3 regions of the Clostridium sp. FP1 genome follow, and region 2 is predicted to be linked to each of the others. Evidence: predicted binding sites of a transcription regulator. Region 2 holds the regulator's gene; each other region holds the start of a gene.
The links. The regulator LexA, encoded in region 2, represses DNA repair genes until DNA is damaged. The targets are predictions, from matches to a motif close to CNAACANNTGTTNG.
Positions count from the first base shown of each region.

Region 1: G9F70_RS02205 (DNA polymerase IV) is a predicted target of LexA. The motif match lies at 2,277-2,290, and genes of this name have one in related genera.
Region 3: G9F70_RS15005 (DNA polymerase thumb domain-containing protein) is a predicted target of LexA. The motif match lies at 2,306-2,319, and genes of this name have one in related genera.

Region 1 covers NZ_JAAMNJ020000001.1:431,317-436,126, reverse strand. Annotated here, with positions in the region: gene G9F70_RS02220 (aspartyl-phosphate phosphatase Spo0E family protein) at 238-375, opposite strand; gene G9F70_RS02215 (hypothetical protein) at 503-664, opposite strand; gene G9F70_RS02210 (hypothetical protein) at 708-971, opposite strand; gene G9F70_RS02205 (DNA polymerase IV) at 987-2,237, opposite strand; gene G9F70_RS02200 (Ku protein) at 2,451-3,263, shown strand; gene G9F70_RS02195 (RNA ligase family protein) at 3,263-4,198, shown strand; gene G9F70_RS02190 (hypothetical protein) at 4,214-4,594, shown strand; gene G9F70_RS02185 (hypothetical protein) at 4,718-4,810, opposite strand, start outside.
Region 2 covers NZ_JAAMNJ020000001.1:2,764,261-2,769,070, reverse strand. Annotated here, with positions in the region: gene G9F70_RS13395 (aminotransferase class I/II-fold pyridoxal phosphate-dependent enzyme) at 233-1,513, shown strand; gene lexA (transcriptional repressor LexA) at 1,656-2,264, opposite strand; gene G9F70_RS13385 (hypothetical protein) at 2,500-2,988, shown strand; gene G9F70_RS13380 (tyrosine recombinase XerC) at 3,088-4,086, opposite strand; gene purB (adenylosuccinate lyase) at 4,359-4,810, opposite strand, start outside.
Region 3 covers NZ_JAAMNJ020000001.1:3,080,427-3,085,236, forward strand. Annotated here, with positions in the region: gene G9F70_RS14995 (hypothetical protein) at 1-529, opposite strand, end outside; gene G9F70_RS15000 (hypothetical protein) at 737-1,000, opposite strand; gene G9F70_RS15005 (DNA polymerase thumb domain-containing protein) at 1,016-2,266, opposite strand; gene G9F70_RS15010 (Ku protein) at 2,480-3,292, shown strand; gene G9F70_RS15015 (RNA ligase family protein) at 3,325-4,227, shown strand; gene G9F70_RS15020 (hypothetical protein) at 4,257-4,631, shown strand.

The DNA of each region.
Region 1 (4,810 bases), 2.3 Mb from region 2:
TATATAACGCCTGTAAGAGTATTTATTTTAATAGATACAGTGAATAAAATTTGTAAAATAGTCTATAATTTTAAATACCAATCCTTTTATTTTGATAGCTAACGAAAACAATACTGCACTGGGTTACCCCTTAAGTGCAGTATTGTTCTTTATAACCGTAATTTAAGATTTATATTTAAAATATTATAAAACGTTTTACTAATAGAAGGGTAAAGTTTCTCATAATACAAAATAAGTTTATTTATATAAATAATATTGAGAAATAAGCTTATCCAATTCTTGACTTAATGAAATGACTTCACCATCAACAAGGCTTTCAGTGACTGCTATTAACTTTTCTAGTTTATTTCTAACTAATTCTATTTGCTCAATCATAATCTCCACTCTTTTCATAAAAATTCACAAATTCAATAATAATACATTATAAAACCATTTGCAACATATAATTCCACTTTTAAGCGAATTCTAAATGAACAAAAATAAAAAAGCCCCAAGGACTCCCTCAGAACTTCGAACTATTTTTCAAATTAATAAAAACAACCTCATTACATTTCTCACAAACTAATACCAATATACCATCTTCACAACTTCTAAACTCAAACTTTTCAATATTTACATCAGTTTTTATATCTTCTATGTTTCCACATTTACACATTAGTTTCATTCTATGTCCCCCATTCTGTCAAATATCATGAATTTATTGTACATCAAATCTTAAATAATATCCACTTGCAGGTACTCAACTCATATTTTATCTCATATAGTTTTTCAGTTCCGCTAATTACACTCTGGCACTTATACACTAGCATATTATTACCTGCAAGTTTTTCTCTATCTACACAAATTATCTTATCTATTTTTATGACTTGCATAGGCTCATCATCTATTTGCATTCTAAACCTTATAGGCTGTATAGTACCTTTGCTATCTGTATAAGAAACCATTTCTATAGGTAAAGCTAAAACCTTCATTACATTCAACTCCTTCTATAAAATAGATGACATTAATGGATAATCCTCTTCTCCTATACCTCCACACATAGCACTCAAACCTGAATTGAGAAAACAAGACTTACCAATAGCTTTATATCCATATTTTAATCTAATTCCATCAATTACTTTATTTAGTTTACTGTCTTTTTCATAGTCAAAAGTGTCTAATAGAGAACTTTGGTAGAAATCGTTATTACAAAAATCTGTTATATGCATTCCTAAATGCCTTATTGGATTTCCTTTCCACACACTATCAAATAAAAAACAAACTATTTCATAAATCTTCATAGTTGAATCAGTAGCTACTATCAATTTCTTCTGACGAGAATAGGATATCATATCATTACCTCTGACACTTATACTTACTACAGTGCAGCAGTTCCGTGAATCCCTTAAACGCATAGATACTGTTTCACACAAGGATAACAATACTCTATGAGCCGTATCACTATCTTCAACATCAAAAGGTATTGTTGTAGAATTTCCTATACCCTTCATTTCAATATAATTACTTTTTCTAACTTCTGAAAATTCAATACCATTAGCATAATTCCAAATTAGTTGGCCGTGGCTCTTTAGTTTATTCTTTAAAATCTCCACATTATAGTTTGCTAAATCCCCAATAGTATTAATATTTAAGCTATGCAATTTAGGAGCAGTGGCTCTACCAACCATGAATAAATCTTCAACCGGAAGTGGCCACATCTCTTGTTTTATCTCATGAGGAAATAAAGTATGTATTCTATCCGGCTTTGTAAAATCAGAAGCTACTTTTGCCAACAGTTTATTGTTTGATATACCTATATTTACAGTAAACCCAAGTTCATTCTTTATCCTCTCTTTTATAGTTTCAGCTAGTTCCATATAGTCTGGATATAAATGCTCCATATTAGAAAAGTCTAGAAAGCTTTCGTCTACACTAAATCTTTGGATTTGTGGGGTATATTCCTGAAAAATTTTATTCATAGCTAAGCTACATTGCATATACAACCAATATCTTGGCGGAACTATTGTTAGTCCTGGACATTTTGCCCTAGCATTATATAAAGTTTCGCCTGTCTGTATATTATATTTCTTAGCGGGTATAGATTTCGTCAAAACAATACCATGCCTACTTTCTTCATCACCACCAACTACACTAGCAATTTCTCTTAAGTCTATTTTTTCTCCTTGCTGTAGCCTATAAGTTGCTTCCCAAGAAAGGTAAGCACTATTTGCATCTATGTGAAATATAAGTCTGCTCATAAATATTTTCCTTTCTGCCAAGCGTTATATTTTAATATTAGAACATCAGTTCGTAACTATTATATCCTACTTTCATGTATTTTAGAAGTAATTTAATTTTCCAAATTAAGACATAATTTTAGTCATTTCATAGAAATAGCAAAATTGAAATGATTAATAGTAAATAAATTAAGTTTTGGTTATACTAATAAAAAAGTAAGAGAGGTGTTAATAATGGCAGTAGCTCATAAAACGGTTATTTCCTTTGGCCTTGTTGCTATCCCAATATCTATGTATACTGCTACTCAAGATAATGATATACACTTTAACCAGCTCCACAAAGAAGACAATTCAAGGATAAAATATAAGAAGACTTGCGCTCACTGTGGAAAAGAGATTATTACGAAAGATCTTATTAAAGGCTACGAGTACGATAAAGAGCATTATGTAGTTGTGACGGATGATGATCTGGAAAAAATCAAAACAGAAAAAGAAAAATCTATACAGATACTACACTTTGCACAACTAAATCAAATATCTCCAATTTATTATGACAAAACATATCAAGCTACTCCTGAAGCTGGTGGAGATAAGGCATTTGAGCTATTACGTGCAGCACTAATGAGCGAGCAAAAAATTGCTATTGGTAAAACTGTAATGGGTACAAGAGAGACTTTACTTGCTATCATTCCACGTGAAGATGGAATATTAATATCCAAAATGTACTATGAAGATGAGATTAAGGATCTCCCTAAATCCTATAATAAACCCGAGATAATTGATGCTGAGATTACTATGGCAAAGGCGTTAATTAATTCAATGGTTACTCCTTTTAATCCCTCTGAATATAAGGATGAATACCAAATAAAGCTACGTGAGTTACTTGAAACAAAAATAGCTGGTAAAGATATTGTTGCCTCTAAGTCTGAAGCTCCAAGTAATATTATTAATCTTATGGATGCATTAAAGGCTAGTATTGAGCAAAATAAAGTTAACGAAACTCCAAAGCCTAAAGAAAAACGTAAAAGAACTACAAAGGGTGCATAATGGATTTATTTCAGAGTAAAAATATTAAGCCTATGCTAATTGGTGAGATGCAAGAGGCATTTAACAACCCCGATTATATCTATGAGTTAAAGCTAGATGGTGAACGTTGTATAGCCTATTTGCATAAAGACGCGACAGAGCTACGCAATAAACGAAATATTAAAATGCTTGTAAAAGTACCAGAACTGTCAACAATACACAAACAAATTAAACAGCGTTGCATTTTAGATGGTGAATTAATCGTTATTAAGGATGGCAAGCCAGATTTTTTCGAAATTCAGCGGCGTTCTCTTATGTCAAATACCTTTAAAATCCAACTTGCATCATCTAGATTACCAGCCAGTTTTACCGCATTTGATATCCTTTATTACAAGGATCACTCGGTTATAGATTTGCCTTTAATGAAACGCAAAAAGTTGCTAGAAAAAGTTATTATAGAAAATGAACGAATTGCTATTTCTAGATATATAGAAGAACATGGAATTGAATTTTATCAGCTTGCTAAGCAAAATGAACTTGAAGGAATAGTCGCTAAGAGAAAAGATAGCAAATATTATTTCGACAAGAAAACAAAGGACTGGATTAAAATTAAATATCTACTAGACGATGATTTTGTAGTGTGTGGGTACATCTTTAAGGAGAACAGTGTAATCAGCATTGTTCTTGGTCAATATTCAGGCAAAGAACTTGTATACAAGGGTCATGTTACGCTAGGAATATCAACAGAGGATTTTAAATTAATAGCATCAATGCCTAGAATAAGTGCACAACCTTTTAATGAATTGCCTTCTGGAAACGATAATGCTGTGTGGATAGAACCTAACCTTGTATGTATCGTAAAATTTATGATGAAAACATCAAACGGTTCATTGCGGCAACCTATCTTTAAAGGTTTGAGGGATGATAAATTTCCTATAGATTGTACCATCCATTAATAGGGAGAGATAATTATGTACAATGAAAGCCGAATTAAATACAAAAATAACAACATTACTCTAATTGAAGATGATGCTGACATATCAAAAATTGATATTACGACTTCTAAAGGGCATATGTTTAGAGATAAGGTTTTAATGATTGCAGATGATCAACATGGAGAGGATTTAACTTTAATAGTTTCAAATCTTACTGATATAGAAAAAGAAAATCTATTTGATGCACTAGATATAGGGTTACATGATAATACTGATACCAGTGCATATATGACAGATAGGATTATGTATTTAGAAGGGCAGATAGATAATTTAACTGAATTACTATCACTTGAGTGTGATACTGAAGAAAGAAGTACATTTGATGGTGAGTATGATTTTTACGAAAGAAAACTCTAAAATCTTTATAAATATAAATACCAATCCTTTTATTTTAACAACTAAAAATACTGCACTGGGTTACCCCTAGGTGCAGTATTTTCACTCTTATTTTTTTATAAATTACAATCCATTTGCTACTTATCAAGGTTTACAAATTTTGCAGGCAGTGAATCCTTGACTTACTGCACTACTTTTCTTAATTGCAATACTACTCTTTTTTAAATATCTACAACC
Region 2 (4,810 bases):
AAGTGTAAAAAAATGAAGGATAACGGAAGTTACCACATTATATTACAGTATATTTAAAGGCTTATAACTTTGATTTCTGTATAAAACTGTTCTACATTAGTATTATATATGTTATTATTACTAGGGCAACTTAAATAACTAGGTAGGCTATTAGTCCATTTTATTTAAGCTGCTTTAGGTGTAATTTTAAATACATATATAATAAATTAATGACAAAAGGGGACCTGGAATCATGATAGATATAACAAAAACATACCTTCAAAACAAGTATAAAATAAGCTCAAAAACCCTAGAACTCTATGATATAGCAATACAAGATGTTCAAAAGGAGTTTGAAATTCTTGATGAAATAAGAGAGTTTAATCAACTCAAGGTTTTGACAGCATTGCAAGATGAAAGAATTAGCGACGCTCATTTTACAAATTCATCTGGATATGGTTATGGAGATATCGGACGAGATTCATTAGATAAGGTATATGCGAGGATTTTTAATTGTGAGAGTGCATTGGTAAGACCACATTTCGTAAATGGAACACATGCAATTGGAGCAGCCTTATTTGGTAATTTAAGACCTAATGATACCATGATGTCTGTATGCGGAACACCTTACGATACACTTCTTAATATAATAGGTATAAATCTTACAGAAGATATAGGATCATTAAAAGATTATGGTGTAAAATATAAGCAATTAGAATTAACCCATGACTCTAAAGTTGATATTGATTTAATGAAAAAGAATCTACTAGAAGATAAGTCAATTAAGCTAATTCATATTCAAAGATCCACTGGATATGGATGGAGAAAAGCATTATTAATTTGTGAAATAGAAGAGATTATAAAAGCTGCAAAAGCTATAAATCCAAAGGTTATTTGCTTTGTAGATAATTGTTATGGCGAATTTATGGACGTTCATGAGCCTACAGATGTAGGTGCAGACTTAGTTGCAGGTTCACTTATAAAAAATATTGGTGGAGGCATTGCACCTACAGGTGGTTATATTGCAGGTAAAGAAGAATATGTAGTGCAAGCTTCTTATAGATTAACAACTCCTGGAATAGGAGGGGAGTGTGGTTCTACTTTTGGAGTTATGCGTACTTTATTTCAAGGGTTATTCTTAGCACCTCATGTAGCTATGGAAGCATTGAAGGGCGCTATCTTTTGTGCAAGAATTATGGAACTTGCAGGTTTTGAAGTTCTTCCTAAATATACGGATAAAAGAAGCGATATAATTCAAGCTATAAAATTTAACAATAAGGAAAAGTTGATTAATTTCTGTAGGGGTATACAAGAGGGGTCGCCCATTGATTCGTTTGCTCAATGTGAACCTTGGGATATGCCAGGATATGCAGATAAGGTTATAATGGCAGCAGGGGCATTTATTCAGGGCTCATCAATAGAATTATCTGCAGATGCACCAATTAGAGAGCCTTATATAGCATATTTACAGGGTGGATTAACCTTTGATCATGCTAAGATTGGAATACTAATAGCGCTTTCAAAAGTTATTTAAAATCAAGCTCATATATTAAACTAACTTCACTTTACCTTTTGCTAGTTAAGCTAGTACGGGAATATCAAAAACCTGCAATGATTATATTATTTGCAGGTTTTTGTTGTATACAAAATAATATTGAAATGCTTTAGGGGATGATTTAATACTTTCTGTAAATACCAACAAGTACTCCCAAGATTGCACAGTCATCAACTATAATAGGGGCCATAGTTGAATTTTCAGGTTGAAGTCTTATATGACCCTTTTCCTTGAAAAATCTTTTTATAGTTGCTTCATTATCAATAAGAGCCACCACTATATCACCATTTTTAGAGGTATTAATTTTCTCAATTATAGCTAGGTCTCCATCTAATATTCCTGCTTCAATCATACTGCTACCAGAAACTCTAAGCATAAATAATTCATTATTGGTTTTAGTAAAATTTAGTGGAATAGTAAAGGTGTCTTCAACATTTTCAACTGCGAGTATTGGTATTCCAGCTGTAATTTTTCCTATAATAGGGATATCTATTAGTTCTTTTCTTGTGACACTATCCTTTAATAATTCAATTGCGCGAGGCTTGGTAGGGTCTCTACGAATATATCCTTTTTTCTCTAATCTTTCTAAATGGCCATGAACAGTTGAGGTAGATTTTAATCCTACAGCCACGCATATTTCTCTTACAGAAGGTGGATATCCTTTTAATTGAACTTGCTCTTTTATGTAGTTATATATTTCGCTTTGTTTATCTTTTTTTTGAGTTAACATAAAAACACCTCTCATTCGTATTAAAATTATACCATATATATGTAAAAGAATCAAACTTACGTTCGTCTTTTAGGCAAAATGTATTAGTGCTTAAAATTCATATTTTCTAAATGCTGAAATATAATTAAAATGTATATAATTGAATCTATAAAATTGTTTTTGTTTGATTATTAGAGTATTATTTGTTATACTTGTCTATTATGAAGTATTTTAAATTAATGGAGCGTGGTGTTGTATGGCTAAAAATTGTATATTTAATGATAAGAAAATTTGTAGTAATTGTGGGGAATGTGAAGTCTGTGAATTGAATTCCAATAAAAAATGTAATAATTGTGGAAAATGCTTAGAACTTGAAGGCTATGATGTTAAAGCCATAAAAATTGATGAAGTTTTTCAGGCCGAAGAGTTAGAAGAAGAATTGGAAGATGATTTTTATGATAAGGATGTAATTAACTTATCAAAAGCAGAAGAAAATAATAGTGAAAATGAAAATCAAGACCTATCAGACTCAGAAGGACTAATTGAATTTGAAGAATATAATTCATTGTTAGCAGAGCAAGAACACTCTAACATAGATAAGGATGATTTTATACCTGAAAATGATGAAGTTTGGGAATATATAGATGATATAGACGGGATGAAAGACCTTCTTGAAAATGAAGAAGAAAATTCAGATTTACTTCATGAGGAGTTTCCAGGACTTATAAGAGTAAAAAAAATATAAATATATACTTTCTTTATTATTTAAGAAATATTTTTATGTGCAAAAAAAAAGTATATATTACGTATAATGCATTAATAGTAATATATACTTTTTTCTTTTTTACTCATCAGAAAGTGGGTTTGATTTAACTGCATTTCTTAATTTATCATTATCTACGTGAGTATATATTTGGGTAGTAGATATATTTTCATGACCTAAAATTTCTTGCAGACTTCTGATATCAACATTACCATACTTATACATAAGAGTAGCAGAGGTATGCCTTAATTTATGAGGAGTATATTTATTTTTATTAAGGCCAGCGTTGCCTATATGTTTTTTTACAATTCTTTCTACAGTTCTTTTATTAATTCTGCCAAATTTACCGCTTATAAAAAGGGCATCCTTATCTTCAGGATGAATTTTTTCTAAATCTGCATTTCTAATAGGTAAATATTTATATATTGCCTTTAATGAAGCCTTATTTAAATAGATGGTTCTTTCTTTATTTCCTTTTCCAATAATAGATAGGGTATCATTTTTCATATCAGAGATATTTATACTACAAAGCTCCGATAGTCTGAGACCACAATTTAAAAAGAGTGTAATCATACTATGGTCGCGAATAGAATGTTTCTCTCTAGATGTAGTTGCATCTAGCAGGGTCTTGCTTTCATCTAAGGTTAAGAAAACAGGGCTTCGCTTGCCTAATTTGGGTGACTCTAGATCTATTGATGGATCTATATTTAGCACTTTGGATTTAGTGGTTAAATACTTAAATAGGGACTTTATAGATGCGATTTTTCTTGCTTTAGCATAGTTTCCATTAGCCCTAGATTTTCCAAGATAGGAGATAAAGGCATATAAGTCCTGTAATGTAAGGGTCTTTAATGTATCTAGAGTTAAGTCCTTAATACTAATTTCCTCAATGTGCAGAACTTTATCTGAGGGTACTAAGCCTTTATACATTTTCAAAAACTTTAGCAATAATGATAAATCTGCAGTGTACGCAACAATAGTAGCCACAGAACAGCCTTTAATAGTAGATAAATAATTAAAATAATCATTTAGAAACGCAGGGAGTTCATTGTTATAAATAGTATTTATATCAGATTTCATAGGTACCTCCAAAATATATAATAATGTCGTGAAACTTACATTTCACGACATTATTATTCTACAAGAGGGGGGCAAAATCCTGCTTATTTTTAAAAATACTTTAATTTTTTTTTTTATTATTGTAAATTTATTTATTTTGCTTTGCAATGTAATCTATATGTTTCCTGTTAAAACTATAGTTAAACTAAAGGAGCTACCAGTTTTACATCACTGATAGCTTCTTTAGTCTAATTGTTATTAATTATAAACATATGTCATATTCATATCAATGATTATACGTTTATAGAAGTTTCCACACCCATTGCATCTTTATTTGCTTCTAATATTGGATTTACATATTCCTCTATAAATTCTACAACTTGACTTGGAGCTCTACCTATAAATTTAATTGGGTCAATTACTGCTAGAATCTCTTCTTTTGACATCTTAAAGCTATCATCATTTATAATTCTCTCTATAAGATCATTATTTAAGCCTTCTTCTTTAACCCGTCTTGCTGCAGCCATAGAATGAACTCTAATGCTTTCATGAAGCTCTTGTCTGTCCCCGCCCCTTTTAACTGCTTCCATAAGAATATTTTCTGTAGCCATAAATGGAAGCTCACTGTTTACATGAGCAGTAATTACTTTTTCATACACTACCATATTTCCTGCTATGTTCATATATAGATTCAATACTCCATCAAGAGCTAGGAAAGCCTCAGCTACGGATATTCTCTTATTAG
Region 3 (4,810 bases), 320 kb from region 2:
CTCCATGTTCTTTGCAAATATCAGAGATATAATTTTCAATATTTTTAAAATCTTTTATACTTCCACCACAATTTATATTGCCTAAATCAGTATCACCTTTATCAACAATACAGCACCTATAAATATCATCATCTATTTTGTCATATTCAAATTCTTCACTATATGTGGCTTTTATCCTTATTTTATTGTTTTGTTTTTCTAGTTGGTACTTTTTTTCTCTATCTTTCATTATGTATAAAATAGCATTATAATCACAAGGTGTTATCCAAAATGCAAAATTTCGCGTATATATTTTTCTATATAAATCATCTTCACTTCTTCCTGCTTCATCTATAGATAAAGCATTAAAATACATACTATCACCATTTATTATAATTTGATTACTGTCTAAAGGAAATATTATCTTTGCATTTTTTAATTTTTCATCATAGTCTATATTCAAATAATCTATTGTAAATACAATATTATATTTTAGATTGATTTTATTTTTGGCAATATACTTGTTAAATATTTTATTAAATAGTCCCATGGTTTACCCCTCCCTATACTTTTAATATCTCAATTATAATACAATTTGCCACATTTGTAAAAATATAATATTTTTTATAGTTCCAGTGGATAAAACTTGTAAAATAGTCTATAATTTAAATATCCTTTTATTTTAATAACTAAAAATACTGCACTGGGTTACCCCCCTAAATGCAGTATTTTTTTAGTTTTATCAATAATTTAAGATCTAAATTTTAAATAATATCCACTTGCAGGTACTCAACTCATATTTTATCTCATATAGTTTTTCAGTTCCGCTAATTACACTCTGGCACTTATACACTAGCATATTATTACCTGCAAGTTTTTCTCTATCTACACAAATTATCTTATCTATTTTTATGACTTGCATAGGCTCATCATCTATTTGCATTCTAAACCTTATAGGCTGTATAGTACCTTTGCTATCTGTATAAGAAACCATTTCTATAGGTAAAGCTAAAACCTTCATCACCTTCAACTCCTTCTATAACATTGCACTCATCAATGGATAATCGTCTTCTCCTATCCCTCCACACATAGCACTTAGACCAGAATGAAGAAAACAAGACCTACTTATAGCTTTATCGCCATACTTTAGCCTTATTCCATCCACCGCTTTATTAAGTCTACTATCTTTATCATAATCAAATGTATCAAGTAAGCAGGATTGATAAAAATCGTTACCACAAAAATCTGTTATGTGAATCCCTAAATGTCTTATGGGGTTACCCTTCCATACATTATCAAATAGGTAACATGCTACTTCATATATTCTTCTAGTTGAATCAGTAGCTACTTCCAATTTCTTTTGACGTGAATAATTAATTAAGTCACTTCCTCTTACACTTATTGAAACTACACTACAGCAGTTCTGTGAATCTCTTAAACGCATAGATACTGTTTCACACAAGGACAACAATACTTTATGAGCTGTATCACTATCTTCAACGTCAAAAGCTATTGTTGTAGAATTGCCTATGCCCTTCATTTGAATATAATTGCTCTTTCTGACCTCTGAAATATCTATACCATTAGCGTAATTCCAAATTACTTGCCCATGACTTTTTAATTTATACTTTAAAACTTCCACATCATAATTTGCTAAATCACCAATAGTATTGATATTTAAACTATGAAGTTTTGGAGCTGTAGCCCTACCTACCATAAACAAATCTTCAACAGCTAGTGGCCACATCTTTTCTTTTATTTCATGAGGGAATAAAGTATGAATCATATCTGGCTTCTTAAAATCAGAAGCCACTTTCGCCAGCAGCTTATTATTTGATATTCCTATGTTTACTGTAAACCCAAGCTCTTTTTTTATTCTTTCACTTAAAGTTTCAGCGAGTTCCATATAGTCTGGATATAAATGCTCCATGTTAGAAAAGTCTAGAAAGCTTTCATCAACCGAAAATCGTTGAATTTGTGGAGTGTATTCCTGAAATATTTTATTCATAGCTGAACTGCATTGCATATACAGCCAATATCTTGGGGGAACTATTACTAGCTCTGGACACTTCTGTCGTGCAGTATAAAGAGTTTCACCTGTCTGTATGTTATATTTCTTTGCAGGAATTGATTTAGTTAAAACAATACCATGTCTGCTTTCTTCATTTCCACCCACTACACTAGGAACTTCTCTTAAGTCTATTTTCTCTCCCTGTTGCAATCTATAAGCTGCTTCCCAAGAAAGGTAAGCACTATTTGCATCTATGTGAAATATAAGTCTGCTCATAAATATTTTCCTTTCTGCCAAGCGTTATATTTTAATATCAGAACATCAGTTCGTAACTATTATATCCTACTTTCATGTATTTTAGAAGTAATTTAATTTTCCAAATTAAGACATAATTTTAGTCATTTTATAGAAATAGCAAAATTGAAATGATTAATAGTAAATAAATTAAGTTTTGGTTATACTAATAAAAAAGTAAGAGAGGTGTTAATAATGGCGGTAGCTCATAAAACAGTTATTTCCTTTGGCCTTGTTGCTATTCCGATATCTATGTATACTGCTACTCAAGATAATGATATACACTTTAACCAGCTCCACAAAGAAGATAATTCAAGGATAAAATATAAGAAGACTTGCGCTCACTGTGGGAAAGAGATTGTTACAAAAGATATTATCAAAGGATATGAATATGATAAAGAGCATTACGTGGTTGTAACAGATGACGATTTAGATAAAATTAAAACTGAGAAAGAAAAATCAATACAGATAATGCACTTTGCACAGCTTAATCAAATATCACCAATTTATTATGATAAAACATATCAAGCTACTCCTCTAGCTGGTGGGGACAAAGCTTTTGAATTACTACGCGCTGCGCTTATGAGTGAGCAGAAAATTGCAATAGGTAAGACGGTAATGGGAACAAAAGAAACTTTACTTGCTATAATTCCTCGTGAGGACGGAATATTAATTTCTACAATGTATTATGAGGACGAAATTAAAGACCTTGCTAAATCCTACAATAAGCCAGAATTAGTAGAGGCTGAGGTCACGATGGCAAAGGCATTAATTAACTCAATGATAACTCCTTTCGAGCCTGCTAAATATAAAGATGAGTATCAAATGAAGTTACGAGACTTGCTTGAAACAAAAATTGCTGGCAAGGAAATTGTTGCCGCTAAATCTGAATCTCCAGGTAATGTAATTAATCTTATGGATGCACTTAAGGCTAGTATTGAGCAAAATAAAGTTAAAGAAATTCCAACACCTAAGCCAACACGTAAAAAAACTTCTAAAGGTGCATAATGGATTTCTTTGAGAGCAAAGGGATAAAACCTATGTTGATAGGTGAGGCTCAAGAGGCTTTTGACAGTTTGGATTATATTTACGAGTTAAAGCTCGATGGTCATCGCTGTATAGCTTATCTTGATAAAGATTTCTCAGATTTACGAAATAAGCGAGATATTAAAATGCTTCCAAAATTCCCAGAACTTTTAAATATAAACAAACAAGTCAAGTATCGTTGTATTTTAGATGGTGAGTTGATTGTTATCAAGGATGGCAAGCCAGACTTCCCTGAGATTCAGAGGCGCTCCCTATTGTCAAATACCTTTAAAATCCAACTTGCATCATCTAGATTACCAGCCAGTTTTACCGCATTTGATATCCTTTATTACAAGGATCACTCGGTTATAGATTTGCCTTTAATGAAACGCAAAAAGTTGCTAGAAAAAGTTATTATAGAAAATGAACGAATTGCTATTTCTAGATATATAGAAGAACATGGAATTGAATTTTATCAGCTTGCTAAGCAAAATGAACTTGAAGGAATAGTCGCTAAGAGAAAATATAGCAAATATTATTTCGACAAGAAAACAAAAGACTGGATTAAAATTAAATATTTACTGGATGATGACTTTGTAGTGTGTGGATATATCTTTAAAGAGAACGGTGCAATCAGCATTGTTCTTGGTCAATATTTAGGCAAAGAACTGGTATGTAAGGGTCATGTTACGCTGGGAATATCAACGGAGGATTTTAAATCAATAGAATCGATGCCTAGAATAAATGCTCACCCTTTTTATGAATTGCCTTCTGGAAACGATAATGCTATATGGATAAAACCTGGCCTTGTATGTATTGTAAAATATATGACAAAAACAGCAAATGGTTCGTTACGACAACCTGTGTTTAAAGGTCTGAGGGTAGATAAAGACCCCAAAGATTGTATCGTAGTATAACTCCATTCAATTAGTAGGGAGAGATAATTATGTATAATGAAAGACAAATTAAATACAAAAATAACAACATTACTCTAATTGAAGACGATGCTGATATAGCAAAATTTGATATTACGACCTCTAAAGGGCATATGTTTAGAGATAAGGTTTTAATGATTGCAGATGATCAACATGGAGAGGATTTAACTTTAGTAGTTTCAAATCTTACTGATATAGAAAAAGAAAATCTATTTGATGCACTAGATACAGGGTTACATGACAATACTAATACCAGTGCATATATGACTGATAGAATTATGTATTTAGAAGGGCAGATAGATAATTTAACTGAATCACTTGAGTGTGATACTGAAGCCGAAATTGCATTTGATGGTGAGTATGATTTTTACGAAAGAAAACTCTAAAATCGTATTATAAATATAAATTATCAACCTCATACACAAGAAAAAAATAAGGCATATAGATTACAAATTAATGTAACTTATATGCCTTATTTTTATAGCAATACTTGGGCTGCCACTGTAGCTAGAATAAATATAACTGCTACAGATACTACTAAGTTTAATTCTATAAAGCTTCTTTT